Regions from separate parts of the Streptomyces sp. NPDC000348 genome, predicted to be linked through region 3. Evidence: riboswitches for the same ligand, from Rfam matches in the RefSeq annotation. Region 3 holds a riboswitch; each other region holds the start of a gene.
What was found. Region 3 has a riboswitch for cyclic di-AMP ahead of ACFY3N_RS35960 (M23 family metallopeptidase). Riboswitches for the same ligand answer to the same signal wherever they lie in the genome.
Positions count from the first base shown of each region.

Region 1: another riboswitch for cyclic di-AMP. It lies ahead of ACFY3N_RS23780 (M23 family metallopeptidase); the one in region 3 lies ahead of ACFY3N_RS35960 (M23 family metallopeptidase).
Region 2: another riboswitch for cyclic di-AMP. It lies ahead of ACFY3N_RS30960 (transglycosylase family protein); the one in region 3 lies ahead of ACFY3N_RS35960 (M23 family metallopeptidase).

Region 1 covers NZ_JBIAZD010000012.1:138,014-141,147, forward strand. The annotation lists gene ACFY3N_RS23770 (HPr family phosphocarrier protein) at 1-251, shown strand, start outside; gene ACFY3N_RS23775 (GntR family transcriptional regulator) at 402-1,097, opposite strand; gene ACFY3N_RS23780 (M23 family metallopeptidase) at 1,287-2,060, opposite strand; cyclic di-AMP (ydaO/yuaA leader) riboswitch at 2,073-2,237, opposite strand; gene ACFY3N_RS23785 (M16 family metallopeptidase) at 2,435-3,134, opposite strand, start outside.
Region 2 covers NZ_JBIAZD010000021.1:46,570-49,703, reverse strand. The annotation lists gene eno (phosphopyruvate hydratase) at 1-906, opposite strand, end outside; gene ACFY3N_RS30960 (transglycosylase family protein) at 1,139-1,855, opposite strand; cyclic di-AMP (ydaO/yuaA leader) riboswitch at 1,860-2,028, opposite strand; gene ACFY3N_RS30955 (transglycosylase family protein) at 2,234-3,134, opposite strand, start outside.
Region 3 covers NZ_JBIAZD010000040.1:14,608-17,741, forward strand. The annotation lists gene ACFY3N_RS35955 (PrsW family intramembrane metalloprotease) at 1-175, shown strand, start outside; gene ACFY3N_RS35960 (M23 family metallopeptidase) at 265-1,287, opposite strand; cyclic di-AMP (ydaO/yuaA leader) riboswitch at 1,300-1,457, opposite strand; tRNA gene ACFY3N_RS35965 (tRNA-Met) at 1,759-1,832, opposite strand; gene ACFY3N_RS35970 (dihydrofolate reductase family protein) at 1,896-3,029, opposite strand.

The DNA.
Region 1 (3,134 bases), on a different contig from region 3:
CCGAGGGCCTCCACGCCCGCCCCGCCTCCATCTTCGTCCGAGCCGCCGCGGCCGCAGGCGTCCCGGTGACGATCGCCAAGGCCGGGGGCAACCCCGTCAACGCGGCCTCCATGCTGGCCGTTCTGGGCCTGGGCGCCCAGGGCGGCGAGGAGATCGTCCTCGCGTCCGACGCCGAGGGCGCGGACGCCGCCCTGGACCGTCTGGCGAAGCTGGTCGCCGAGGGTCTCGAGGAGCTCCCCGAGACCGTCTGATTCCTCACGGCCGCGGGAACGTCTCCTCACCGACGCGCACCGCAATCGAAAGGCCCGCCCGGACCATCGGGCGGGCCTTTCGCTTTTCCCTTTTCCGGGCAGCATGAATAGCCCCCGAGAAATGCATCCTCTTTGTATACGGCACCCGTGTTAATGCCGAATGCTCGACATGTTTACGGGATGTTGCGAGTTCCTCACACGGTCCGCGCGGCCGGCGCCGGAGGCGAAACGCAGGCGGTGTCCGGCACTCGCGCGCTCGGTGTGCAGCGCCGTGACGGACCGCGCGCGGTCGCCGTCGCCGCGCGCCACGGCGTCCACGATCGCGCCGTGCTCCGCCCAGTACGCGACCGGGTCGGACGGCCCCTCGGTGGCGTACATCCAGGCGATCTTGTGCCGCAGCTGGGTCAGCGTCGAGGTCAGCGCCGGGCTGCCGGTGGCCTGGGCGAGCGTCTCGTGGAACCAGCCGCTCAGGGAGCGCAGGTCGTCGCTGTTGCCCTGGCGGGCGCGTTCCTGCCCCAGCCGGACCAGGCCGCGCAGCACCTTCAGATGGGCCTCGGTGCGGCGCTGGGCCGCGCGGGAGGCGCCGAGCGGCTCGAGGAGCATACGCATCTCCAGCAGGTCGGCGGCCTCCTGCTCGGTGGGTTCCGCGACGCACGCGCCCGCGTGCCGCCGGGTCACCACGAACCCCTCGGCCTCCAGCGTGCGCAGCGCCTCCCGGACGGGCACCCGGGAGACGCCGTAACGGCGGGCGAGGACTTCCTCGGTGAGCCGGCCGCCGCGCTCGTAGACACCCGCGACGATGTCGTCCCGGATCGCCGTGCACACCGAGTGCGCGGGAATACGCATGACGGACCTCCGGCTTAATCCCCGTGAAACGTCGACGATTGACGTGTGTTCCGTGACTCTATTGCAATCAGCGGGAATTCACGACGGCGGGCCGGAATCCAGGCGTATTTTTTGGACAAGCGCCGCCCGGAAACACCGGTGCCCCGGCTCGGGGAGCCGGGGCACCGGGAAGTGGGCGGGTCGGTCCGGTCAGAGGCTGACGCCGTGCGCGCGGAGGTAGGCGACCGGGTCGAGGTCGGAGCCGTACTCGGCGGTCGTACGGGCCTCGAAGTGCAGATGCGCGCCCGTGACGTTGCCAGTGGCGCCGGAGAGACCGATCTGCTGTCCGGCGGCGACCTGCTGGCCCACCGAGACACCGATGGAGGAGAGGTGACCGTACTGGGTGTACGTGCCGTCGTTCATCCTGATGACGACCTGGTTGCCGTACGCGCCGCCCCAGCCGGCCTCGACCACGGTGCCGATGCCGACCGACTGGACGGGGGTGCCGGTCGCGGCGTGGAAGTCGACACCGGTGTGGCTGCCGGAGGACCACAGCGAGCTGCCGGCCTGGTAACCGGTCGAGACGTACGAGCCGGCGATCGGGGAGACGAAGGTGTTGAGGCGCTTGCGCTCGGCCTCCCGCGCGGCGCGCTCCTGCTCCGCACGGGCCTTCTCGGCCTCCTCCGCGGCCCTCTCGCGCGCGGTCTCCTCCGCGGCCTTCCGCGCGGCGGCCTCGGCCGCCTCCCGGGCGGCCTCGTGCTGGGCGGCCGCCTGGGCGTCGATCCGGTCGGCGACCGCGTCTCCCAGGGTGACGACGGGCGTGAGGCCGGTCTGTGCGGCGGCGGGCTCGGCGGCGAGCGCGGGGGCCGAGAGGGAGCCGACGACGCCGGTGGTGGTGAGCGCCGCGACGCCCGCCGCGCGGGCGGTGCCGCGCTGCATCCGGCTGGGACGACGGTGCTTGCCCGGGGCGCGGGTGAACGCCATGTACAGGCTGGTCCTTTCCTTCCCTCTCGCCTACCGGGTTAGCTGACGGGTTCGGAGCAGGAAGGTCTCCTACGGACCCCCTCGCGACACGCGCGGGCGCCCGATTCACCCCAGGGACTGCGGAGGGTCCCCGGCTCCCCTGGCTCGCGCCGTACGGGGACTCGGCGATGGCTGTCCGGTGCCGCGGGTGCGGCGCACTGCCCGACGAACAGCCCGCATGACGCTAAGCGGGCCGTCTCCCCATCCTCAAACGAATCCCGGTTTTTGTAGCGCATCCCACAGGGCAGACAGGCAACTTCCGCCCCGATTCGGGCATAAGAGGGCCCCGGTGACTTCCGTGTCACCGGGGCCCCGCGCGCGTCCTCCGCGGCTCGCTACTCGGCCGTCACGACGGTGACTTCACCGATCCCGAGCGCCTCGACGGGCGCCTTGATCTGCGCCGCGTCGCCGACGAGGATCGTCACCAGGCGGTCCACCGGGAAGGCGTTCACCACGGCCGCGGTGGCCTCCACGGTGCCGGTCGCGGCCAACTGCCGGTACAGGTCGGCCTGGTAGTGGTCGGGCAGGTGCTGCTCGACCTGGTCGGCCAGGGTGCTCGCGACGGCCGCGGCGGTCTCGTACTTGAGCGGCGCCACACCCACGAGGTTCTGCACGGCGACGTCGCGCTCGTCGTCGGTGAGCCCCTCCGCGGCGAGCGTGCGCAGCACGGTCCACAGGTCGTCGAGGGCGGGGCCGGTGTTCGGGGTGTCGACGGAGCCGCTGATGGCCAGCATCGCCGCGCCGGTACCGTCCGGGGCGGACCTGAGGACCTGCCCGAACGCCCGTACGCCGTAGGTGTATCCCTTCTCCTCGCGCAGCACGCGGTCCAGGCGGGAGGTGAGGGTGCCGCCCAGGCAGTACGTGCCGAGCACCTGCGCGGGCCACACGCGGTCGTGCCGGTCGGGGCCGACACGGCCGATCAGCAGCTGCGTCTGGACGGCGCCGGGACGGTCCACGATCACGACCCGGCCGGTATCGTCCGCAGCCACCGGCGGAACGGGCCGCGGCTGTGCCGAGGAGCCGGTCCAGGAGCCG
Region 2 (3,134 bases), on a different contig from region 3:
ACCGAGCTTGGCGGTGATGGTCTTCCAGCCCTCCCAGTCGTCCTCGAACAGCGGGTCCTCGATGGAGACGAGCGGGTACGCGTCGACGAGCTCGGCGTAGTACTCGGTCATCTCGGCGGCGGAGCGCTCCTTGCCCTCGAAGGTGTAGGAGCCGTCCTTGTAGAACTCGGACGCGGCGACGTCGAGCGCGAGGGCGATCTGCTCGCCGGGGGTGTAGCCGGCTTCCTTGATGGCCTCGAGGATGAGGTCGAGGGCCTCGCGGTTGGAGCCGAGGTTCGGGGCGAAGCCGCCCTCGTCGCCGAGGCCGGTGGCCAGGCCCTTGCCCTTAAGGACCTTCTTCAGGGTGTGGTAGACCTCGGCGCCCCAGCGCAGGGCCTCGGAGAAGGACTCCGCGCCGATCGGGGCGATCATGAACTCCTGGATGTCCACGTTGGAGTCGGCGTGCGAGCCGCCGTTCAGGATGTTCATCATCGGCACCGGCAGCAGGTGCGCGTTGGGGCCGCCCAGGTAGCGGAAGAGCGGGAGGTCGCTGGCCTCGGAGGCGGCGTGGGCGACGGCGAGCGAGACGCCGAGGATGGCGTTGGCGCCGAGGGAGCCCTTGTTGTCGGTGGCGTCCAGGTCGAACATCGCCTGGTCGATCAGGCGCTGCTCGGTGGCGTCGTAGCCGACGAGCTCCGGGCCGATCTGCTCGATGACGGCCAGCACGGCCTTCTCGACGCCCTTGCCCAGGTAACGGCCTGCATCGCCGTCACGGAGTTCGATGGCCTCGAAGGCGCCGGTGGAGGCGCCGGACGGGACGGCGGCACGACCCGTGCTGCCGTCGTCGAGGCCGACCTCGACCTCGACCGTGGGGTTGCCTCGGGAGTCCAGGATTTCCCGGGCTACGACGACGTCGATGGACGGCACGAGCATCTCCTTCTTGGATGTGACGCGGGTGAGCAGGACCCCGGAGGGTCGTGCGAGTCCGAGCCTAACCGGCTCCGGGCGATCGGCCATCCGGCCGCCCGTTGCGTGGACAGAACCGAGAGTAAATTGTTTCCGAACGGAACAAAGCCGTTTCCTGAAACCCGGCCGCAAAAACCCCACCCCGGTGCGTACGGGGGGAGACGCACCGGGGCGGGGAGCAGGGGGCGGCCGCTTACTTCAGGTGGAGCTGCTGGCCCGGGTAGATGAGGTCGGCGTCGTCGACGATGTCGTCGTTCAGCTCGAACAGCCCGGCCCAGCCGCCCTTGACGCCGTGCTCGGTGGCGATGGAGCTGAGGGTGTCGCCCTTGACGACCTTGTACTCGCCGTCGCCCTTCTCGACCTTCTCGCCGGTCGGGGTGGTGACGGTCTTCTCCTCCGCCCGCTCCTCGGTCTTCTGCTCGGCGGCCGGGCGCTCGGTGGAGCGGGAGGCCTTCTGCTCGGTCTCACGGGTCCCGGTGGAACCGGTGCCCTGCGAGGAGCCGGCCGAGGAGCCGCCGGAGGAGGAGCCGGTGTAGGCGGCGTTGGACAGGCCCGTGCCGCAGACCGGCCAGGCGCCCTTGCCCTGGCCCGCGAGGACCTTCTCGGCGATCTCGATCTGCTGCGCCTTGCTGGCCCGGTCGGCGGTGGAGGCGTACTGCGTGCCGCCGTACGCGGCCCAGGTGGAGGCGGAGAACTGCAGACCGCCGTAGTACCCGTTGCCGGTGTTGATGGACCAGTTGCCGCCGGACTCGCACTGGGCGACGGCGTCCCACTCGGAGGCGGTGGCGGCGGAGGCGTTGCCGGCCGCCATCAGCGGGGCGGCGACGGCGGCGGAGGCGATGCCGGCGACGGCGATCGCGCGGGTGGCCCTGGAGGAACGACGGTGCTTGCCCTTGCCGGAAAACAGCATGGATGGATCCCCTCACCGACGCCTACGAGGTGAGCTGTCGGGTTCGGGCCGGTTGAGTTGCCCGGCCACGTCCCTCACGGGACGCGGCTCCACCCCAAGCCCGATCCGGTGTCAACCACCGGAAGGGGCGCTTACCTTGGGTCCCCCGCTCCTGCCTGCGGCGCATGACGCGACGACTGTTCCCGTGCTGCCACTGGCAGGATTCGGCGTGGCGGCAGCCGGGGCCCGCGGTGGCGAGCGGTCACGACCGTAGACACGCGATCCGCGGAATTTCAAAGACGATCAGGGCTTCTGAGACCTATCTCTCACAGCCTTTAAACCGGACATTCGTCTCGAAACATGACGTCAACTGCCGCCGAACCCAGGCCCTTTCGAGCGTCACTTTTCGCCCGGTTCGACCCCGACCTCGAGCTCCTGGCCCGGCAGGATGAGGTCCGGGTCGGCGCCGACGACCTGCTCGTTCTCGGCGTAGAGCGACCGCCATCCGCCGTCGAGCTCAAGGGAGTCGGCGATGGACGAGAGGCTGTCGCCGTTGCGCACGGTGTACGAGCCGTCGGCGGCATCGCGCGAGGCGTCGGTGCCGCGCGAGGCATGCCGGCCGGACGATTCCGACGTACGGTCCTCCAGCACGCCCTCCTCGGCGCTGGAGCCGCGGTGCCGGCCGGTGCCGCCGTCTTCGGTCTCGGTGACTTCGGAAGAACCGGTGGTCTGCCCGGACTTGTCCGACTCGTCGCTCTTGGGGGTGGCCGAGACGGAGGGGGAGGTGCCGGATCCGCCGTCGGAGCCGGTGTCCGATTCCTTGCCCGAGCCGCTCGACCTGCCGGACTTGGCCGATTCACCGGCCGCGCCTTCGTCCCCCTCGGCATCCTCGGTGTTCTCGGCGTCGGACGTGGCCGACGGGGAGGGCGAAGCGGACGCGTCACCGGAGTCCGGCGATCCGGACGAGTCCGTGGAGCCGGAGGAGCCGGGCGTGCCCGAGGTCGCGTCCTCCGCCACGCCCGTGTCGATGTCGGCCGACGCCGAGTCCTGCTCGAGGCCCGCCGTCAGTCCGCAGGTGCGCCACGCGCCGACCCCCCGGTCGGCGAGGATTCTCTCGGCCACGGCTATCTGCTGGCCGCGGCTGGCCTGGTCGGCGCTGGTCGCGTAGTCCAGGCCGCCGTAGCTCTCCCAGTCGTCCTGGGTCAACTGCAGGCCGCCGTAGTAGCCGTTGCCGGTGTTCTGGCTCCACGAGCCACCGCTCTCGCATTCGGCGACCCGGTCCCAGGTCGCGCCGTCGGCC
Region 3 (3,134 bases):
GTCCCGGCCGGCGATGGAGCACGCTGCCCGCGTCACCGCGCCCCGGGTGCCGGTCGCCGCGGCGCCGTGGATGGTGTACGGCGGTTACGGGCATCCGCCGTACGGACAGTCGCCCCACGGGCACCCGTACGGGCCTCCGAACGCCGCGTACGACCCGAACGCCCACCGGCCCTGACGGGTCCGCGCCGCCTCCGGGAACACCTGACCGGCAGCCCTGACGTCGGGGGGTCGTCGCCGGGACTGCCGGGGTTCAGGGTGCGGTGCTCAGGGGTTGAGGCCCTTGTCGCGCAGCCAGGCCATCGGGTCGATGCCCGTGGAGGAGCCGCCGGTGTGGACCTCCAGGTGGAGGTGGGCCCCGGTGGAGTTGCCGGTGGAGCCGACGCGGCCGATCACGTCGCCGGTGCTGACCTTCTGGCCGACGCTGACGCTGATGGAGGACTGGTGGGCGTACCAGATCTCGGTGCCGTCGTCGAGCGTGAGCACGGTCTTGTAGCCGTAGGAGCCGTCCCAGCCGGCGGAGGTGATCGTGCCGGTGTGGACCGCCTTGATCAGCGTGCCCGTGGGGGCGGCGAAGTCGAGGCCGGTGTGCTGGCCGGAGGACCAGTAGGCGCCGGCCTGGCCGAAGGTCGAGGTGATGGTGTACGAGGAGGTCGGCAGCGCGTACTGCTTGGCCAGCTCGGCGAGGCGCTCGGCCTCGGCCTTCTTCCTGGCCTCCTCCTCCGCCTTCTCCTTGGCGGCCTTGGCCTTGGCCTCGGCCTCCTTCTCCGCCTCGGCGGCGGCCTCGGCGGCCGCCTTCTCGGCGGCGGCGACGGCCTCGGCCTGCGCCTTGCTCTCGGCCTGGTCCTGCTGCTGCTCGACCTGCGCCATGATCCGGGCGCGCAGCGCCTCGCCGGCGTCGGCGGCGCCCTGCTCGGTGTCGGCGGCGGTCATGCCGAGGGTGCTGAGGGGGGTGGACGATCCCTCGGGGGTGGTTTCCTCGTCGGAGATGAGGGAACCCACGTTGGGGAGGTCGGGCATGGAGATCGAAACCGGCGGCTTGCCGGTCTGGGCGCTGGCCATGCCGCCGGCGCCGACGGCCGCTATGACGCCGACGCCCAGGACGGTGGAGCTGCGGGCGAGTCCTCCGCCGCGCTGCTTGGAGACGCGGTGCCGGCCGCGTACGGGGCGAACGGAATCCGCGGTGGGGTTCCACTCCTCGAAGGGGCCCTCGTCGGTGCGGACGCCGCCGTAGGCGAAGGTGTCGCTCGGTTTGAACGGGGCCTCGGGGGCAGGCGGGTTGGACGCCACGTGGGCGTGCTCCTTTCCTTCCGTCTTCGCCTACCGGGTTAGCTGACGGGTTCGGAGCGGGAAGGTCTCCTACGCGCGTATACGAGCCGTGGTGCCACGGCGGTATCCACGCGATTCACCCCATGGTGGTGGTTCCCCGGTTCCCTTGCGGGATTCGGCGCGTGCGCACGGAGCCGACGTCTGTGACGGCTGGGACGACCGCGCTGCGTTATCGAACGTTAATAGACGCGAGGGCCTGATTCCAAGCCGTTCCTCTTGATCTTTAACGATTTCCGCGTGGACTTAAGTGCCACGAGCGGTCAAAAACGGGCGAGTTGACCGCACCTCAGGTGACGGATCACTTCTGACCGTTCGTCAGTCGTTATGCGCTGCGGGGTGGATCGCTCACTCTGGGTGAGACCGTTGGTCGGGAAGGGGGAGCGGAAAACACCGAGGGCCGGAATCCTTTGGATTCCGGCCCTCGGCCTTCAGTAGCGGGGACAGGATTTGAACCTGCGACCTCTGGGTTATGAGCCCAGCGAGCTACCGAGCTGCTCCACCCCGCGTCGGTAAGACCAGTGTACGTCATCCGCAGGACATGGCGCACACCCATGATCGCCGGCCCCGGTTCAGCGGCCGAGCAGATGTCCGTTCGGCGCCTTGGCCCGGTCCTCGTGCTCCGGCAGGACGACCACGGTGGCGCCCCCGGCCGCCAGTACCGCGCTGCCGTCGGCGCCCGCCACGAACGTGTCCGGCTCGCGCCAGGCCGTGACCACCCGCCGTACGCCCGCGTCCAGGATCAGCCGGGCACAGGGTGCCGGCCGGGACGCGCGGCGGGCGCAGGGCTCCAGGCTGGAGTACACGGTGGCGGTGACGAGCCGGGGGTCCGTGGGATCGGCCTTGGCGAGCGCGGCCTCCTCCGCGTGCACCACCGGGTCGCCGCCCTCCCGGGAGTGGCCGCGCGCCAGCTCCGTACCGTCGGCGGCCACCACGACCGCGCCCACGCTGAACGCCGTCGCGGAGGGCGGGCACTCGGCGGCCAGCTCGCAGGCGAGGGCCAGCCAGTGGTGGTCGGCGGCGGAGGGCAGCGGGCCGGTGCCGGGGGCGGTGGGCTCGTAGCGCATCAGGACGACGTCGCCCACCGGGCGGCTCTCGACCAGCCGCAGCCGGCCGCCCTGGTAGGGGCCGGGGCCGAAGAGGCGGGGGGCCTCGGGGTCACCGACGAACAGCGGGGCGAGGACCAGCTGGAGCTCGTCGGCCAGCCCCTGGGTGAGGAGCTGGGTGTGGACCGTGCCGCCGCCCTCGACCATGAGCCGGCGGACCCCGCGCTCGGCGTACAGGTGCTCCAGCAGCAGCCGCCAGTCGAGCTCGGTGCCGAGCGGGACGACGTCGGCGGCGAGACCGAGGGCGTGGGCGCGCCCGGCGCCCTCGTCGGTCGTGTAGAGGACCTTCTCGCCGCCGGTGTGCCAGAACCGGGCCGCCGGGTCCAGGTCGCCGGAGCCGCTGACGGTGACCTTGAGCGGGTACTCGGCCGCGCCCCGGGCGAGGCGGGCGGCGCGCCGCCCGGGCGAGTTGACCAGCAGCCGGGGGTTGTCGGCGCGGATCGTGCCGGCGCCGACCAGGATGGCGTCCACGGATGCCCGTACCTCGTCGACCCGGTCGAAGTCGGCCGGGCCGGACAGCAGCAGCCGCTCGGGGCCGGTGTCGTCCAGGTAGCCGTCCAGGGAGACGGCGGCGGACAGCAGGACGTACGGGTGGGGCATCGGTTCCTACTCCCAGGGGCGGGCGGGCCTGTGGGCGTCCAGTCTGACAACAGGCACGACCGGTCCGCGTGCCGGTTCCGGGTCCGATCGGCCGCCCCGGTGAGC